DNA from 2 places in the Streptomyces sp. NPDC021080 genome. Region 1 is predicted to be linked to the other one. Evidence: riboswitches for the same ligand, from Rfam matches in the RefSeq annotation. Region 1 holds a riboswitch; the other holds the start of a gene.
The links. Region 1 has a riboswitch for cyclic di-AMP ahead of ACH4S8_RS28555 (NlpC/P60 family protein). Riboswitches for the same ligand answer to the same signal wherever they lie in the genome.

Region 1 (2,162 bases):
GGCCGGTCAGGTGCAGCCCGATCGAGAGGATGCCGGTGGCCATGACGGCGGCCCCGGCGGCGGGTGCCCACCCGGTCCACCAGGCGCGAAGCGGGATGGCGTCCGGCATGTCCGGTGTGTCTGGCATGCGCCCGATGCTAGGGACCTCCGCGACGGTTTGCGGGTGGGGCACGCTCGGGCGGGGGCGAAAACGCGGGGCACGCGCGAGAGGATCCGCGGATCCCCGCGCGCGTGCCCCGCGAGAGGGGCTTTTACGTCCCGGGCTACGCCGGGCGCACCACGCTGTGGATCGCCGAGGTGCCGTCGTAGTAGATCGACTCCTCGCGGACGTACGCTCCCGGCTTCGGCGCGTGGATCATCATGCCGTCGCCGATGTAGATGCCGACGTGGCTGATGTCGTCGTAGAAGAAGACCAGGTCGCCGGGCCGGGCGTCGGCGAGGGAGACCGTCGTGCCGGCGTTCACCTGGTCGTAGGTGACGCGCGGGAGGCTGACGCCCGCGGCCTTCCAGGCGGCCTGGGTCAGTCCCGAGCAGTCGTAGGAGTCCGGGCCGGTGGCGCCCCAGACGTACGGCTTGCCGATCTGCGCGCGGGCGAACGCGAGCGCCTCGGCCGCCTTCGACGAGGAGCCCGCGGGCGTCGATCCCGACGACGACCCGGCCGACGACCCGGCCGGCGACCCGGTGGTCGAGTCGGCGGTGCCGTCCGACGACGACTGCGCCTGCGCGGTCTTCTCGGCGGCGGCCTGCTGCCGTGCCAGCTCCGCCGCCTTGACCGCGGCCTGTTCCTGCTTCTTCTTCTCGATCGCCGCCAGCCGCGCCTTTTCCTCGGAGTTCAGCTTCGAGAGCAGGTCACGGGCCTCGGAGAGCTTGCGCTGCACATCCGCCTTGGACGTCTTGAGCGCCTTCTGCGACGCGGTCAGCGACTCCAGGCTCTCGGTGGCCTCCGTCCGCTTCTTGGCGGTGGCGGCCTGCTCCGTGATGTAGTCGTCCACGGCCGCCTTCTGGCGGGTCGTCAGACGGCTCATCAGCTGAGTCTGGTCGAAGTAGTCCTGGGGGTTGTCCGCGAGCAGCAGGGTCGCGGTGTCGGGCGCTGCGGCCCCGGTGCGGTACTGCGCCGCGGCGAACGATCCCAGTTCCGCGCGCGCGGTGTTGAGTTTCTCGGTGCGCTGTGCGACGTCGTCGAGCAGGGTGTCGACGCGCTTGCGCTGCTCGGCGGTCTTCTCCCGGGTCGCGTTGTACTTGTCGGTGGCGGTCTCGGCCTGGTGGTAGAGGCCGTCGACCTTCTTCGAGACCTCTTCGATGCTGGGCCGGGGCTCGGCCGAGGGGGCGGCGTTGGCGGTCTGGGAGAGCAGGGCCACGGAGGTGAGGGCCGCGGTGGCGAGGGCGGGGGTCCGTATGCCTGCGATGCGCGCACCGGTGGGACGCGCCTTGCGATGTGACGCCAAGAGAGGCGACTCCTTCCGTCATCCGCCTACCGAGTTAGCTGTCGGGTTCGGGCGGGAGGTTCCGGAAGGCTGCCCTACGGTCCGTGCCCCACAAGGCGGTTGGACCGATTCACCCCAGATCGGTGGGTCCCCGGCTCCAGGGCCTCGCGGCGCACCGGACTCGGCGGAGGCCGCCCGGCCCGGCGGTGTTCGCCGGATGCGGTCGAGCGGCCTTCGAGCACGCTAGCCAACCGGTGTGGCCCGTGTGAAGGTTGATGCCCGATACGTCCGATACGTTTTCGTGACCATTGCGGCAGGTGCGGCAGGTGCGGCAGGTGCGGCAGGTGCGGCAGGTGCGGCAGGTGCGGCAGGTGCGGCCGAGGGTGCCGGGGTGCCGAGGGTGCCGGGGTGCATGGCCCGCCCGCGGGTCGGTCGGCCCCCTCACGTCAGGTGCCCGTACGGTCGCGCACTGTTGCGGGGTGGGCTGTCGGCGGAGGCAGGGGGCGTCCCTGGTGTCTGCCGGTAGTCCCCCTGGTGTCCGCCGGGCGCCTCGTCACGACTTCGGGCCGAGTTCTCGAGGTGGCGGCGGGCTGTCGGTGGGGCGGCCTAGACTCGGAGAGCGATGAGCAGCCTTTTTGACGACAGCTTCCTGGCGGCCCTCCAGCCCTCCGCGGCCCACGAGGACGAACCCCCGCCACCGCCCGAGGACGAGCACGTACCGGAGCAGGTTCCGGACGA
Region 2 (2,162 bases), on a different contig from region 1:
CTCGCGCTCGACTCCGAGGGCGAGGAGGGTGACCGCGATGGACAGCCCGGCGCGGTCCTTGCCCGCCGCGCAGTGCATCAGCGCGGGCACACTGTCCTCGGCCAGGGCGTGCAGCACCTGGGAGTGCTCGGCCGTGCGCTCCCTGATGATCGTGCGGTACGAGCCGATCATCCGGTCGGCGGCCTTGCCGTCGCCGAGGAGCGCCCGCAGCTGGTCGAGATCGCCGTCGCGCACCATCTTCCAGAACTCACTGCCGTCCGCCGGGTCGCTCAGCGGGAGGTTCACGTTCCGCACGCCGGGCAGTTCGACGTCCGGGCCCTCCAGCTTCTGGTCCGCGGCGTTGCGGAAGTCGAAGATCGTGTGGAGTCCCAGGGAGGACAGGAACGCGGCGTCCTCCTGCGTGGCGTGCGCGAGGTGGCCGCTGCGGAACAGATGCCCGTAGCGCACTCGCCGACCGTCCACGGTGGGCAGTCCGCCCACGTCGCGGAAGTTGCGCACTCCGCCGAGCTCGGGCTCGGTCGACGGGATCTGCTGCGTCACGGGGGCTCCTCTCGTTCGGCCGCCGGCGTCGCCGACCTGGACGTGGCGCCGCTCGTCGGCAGTTGTACCGGCTCGCGCTCTCGACGATACGACATGGGTTCCTGAGGCAATGAGTTGTCCACAGGCGCGGGTTCACCGGCCGGGGACGCCCTCGACGATGACGTTTCGGTGCCGCTTCATCGACCTTCGATATCGAACTGGTGTTCATATCGATCGAGGGGTCGGTCGCGCGCCCCGGTCGCGTCGACCGTGCGGGCGAATTGCATCGATATGGGGCATTGATGCGTGCCGTTTTGTGTGCCGTTCCGGGCGGAGGGCCGGATGTGTCGGTTATCCGCCCGTGTCGCATCTGGCTGTTCTGTCCGAATAAGCACCTTCATTACAACTGGCCCTGGAATAAGGCGTCCTGGTGCGAGTCGCGTGAGGAGCGTCATATTCGTGACGATGCGTTGCCGTCGCCACTTCTCAACCGGTCCGCTTTTCCGGGCGCGTTGGGAGGTCCGGAAGATCGTGGTTCCACGGAGGGTGACGGTGGATTCCGCATGGATCAAGAAGGGCGAGCGCACAGAAACCGGACTCGGTTGTCGACGCGCTCTCATGTCGCTTACGTTCTGCCTCAATCCGGACGGACGCCCAATCCTGCCGCCGCCCGGAATCCGCACACTCACCCGCACACGGCAGGAGCGGGGGACCCACAGGTTCCGTGCCTGGTCCGGTTCCCGGAACAGGCTTGGGGTACAGCCGCGCAGCAGCGTGGCCGGGCATCTCCAGCCCGCACCCGACAGCTCACCCCGCAGGCGACGGAGAGGAATTCGCCATGCCCGCAAAGGGTAAGCACCGCCGTCCCAAGTCCCTGCGTTTCAGCCGCTCGATCGCCGTGGCCGGAACCGGTGGCGCCGCACTCGCGCTGCCGCTGATGGGGGCCACGGGCGCCCACGCCGCGACCCAGGCCACCGCCGTCGCGCAGCACGCCGAGAAGGCCGCGACCGCCGCCCCCGCCGAGAAGGCCGCCCCGGCCGCCACGACGAAGACGTACGCGGTGAGGTCCGGCGACTACCTCTCGAAGATCGCCGAGGAGCAGAACGTCAGCGGCGGCTGGAAGAAGATCTACTCCGACAACCGCTCCGCCATCGGCGGCGACCCGTCGCTGATCCACCCCGGTCTGAAGCTCTCGCTCGGCAAGAAGGCCGCCCACGCCGCCCACGCCGCCCACGCGGCCACCCGGACGTCCACCGCGGCGAAGTCCGAGCAGGCGACCCCGGCCGCCGACACGGCCGCCCCCACCACCGCCCCCACCACTGCTTCCAGCAGCAGCTCCTCCGGGTACACCCTGCCGGTCGACAGCAGCACCGTCGGCACCGGTTACAAGGTGGCGGGCAGCATGTGGTCCAGCGGCTACCACACGGGTGTCGACTTCGTGGTCCCGACCGGCACCACGATCAAGTCCATCGCCGCGGGCACCGTCGTCTCCGCGGGCTGGGGCGGCGCCTACGGCAACCAGGTCGTCATCCAGCACGCCGACGGAAAGTACTCCCAGTACGCCCACATGTCGTCGCTGTCCGTCTCCGCGGGCCAGACCGTGACCGAGGGCCAGCAGATAGGTCTCTCCGGTGCGACCGGCA

Region 2: it holds a riboswitch for cyclic di-AMP, as region 1 does, so the genes downstream of both, ACH4S8_RS00670 (peptidoglycan DD-metalloendopeptidase family protein) here and ACH4S8_RS28555 (NlpC/P60 family protein) in region 1, are expected to answer to the same signal.

What each region holds. Positions count from the first base shown of each region.
Region 1 covers NZ_JBIRQM010000012.1:190,810-192,971, forward strand. Annotated here, with positions in the region: gene ACH4S8_RS28550 (tellurite resistance/C4-dicarboxylate transporter family protein) at 1-127, opposite strand, end outside; gene ACH4S8_RS28555 (NlpC/P60 family protein) at 264-1,445, opposite strand; cyclic di-AMP (ydaO/yuaA leader) riboswitch at 1,453-1,621, opposite strand; gene pcrA (DNA helicase PcrA) at 2,047-2,162, shown strand, end outside.
Region 2 covers NZ_JBIRQM010000001.1:150,431-152,592, forward strand. Annotated here, with positions in the region: gene ACH4S8_RS00665 (tyrosine-protein phosphatase) at 1-540, opposite strand, end outside; cyclic di-AMP (ydaO/yuaA leader) riboswitch at 1,196-1,353, shown strand; gene ACH4S8_RS00670 (peptidoglycan DD-metalloendopeptidase family protein) at 1,358-2,162, shown strand, end outside.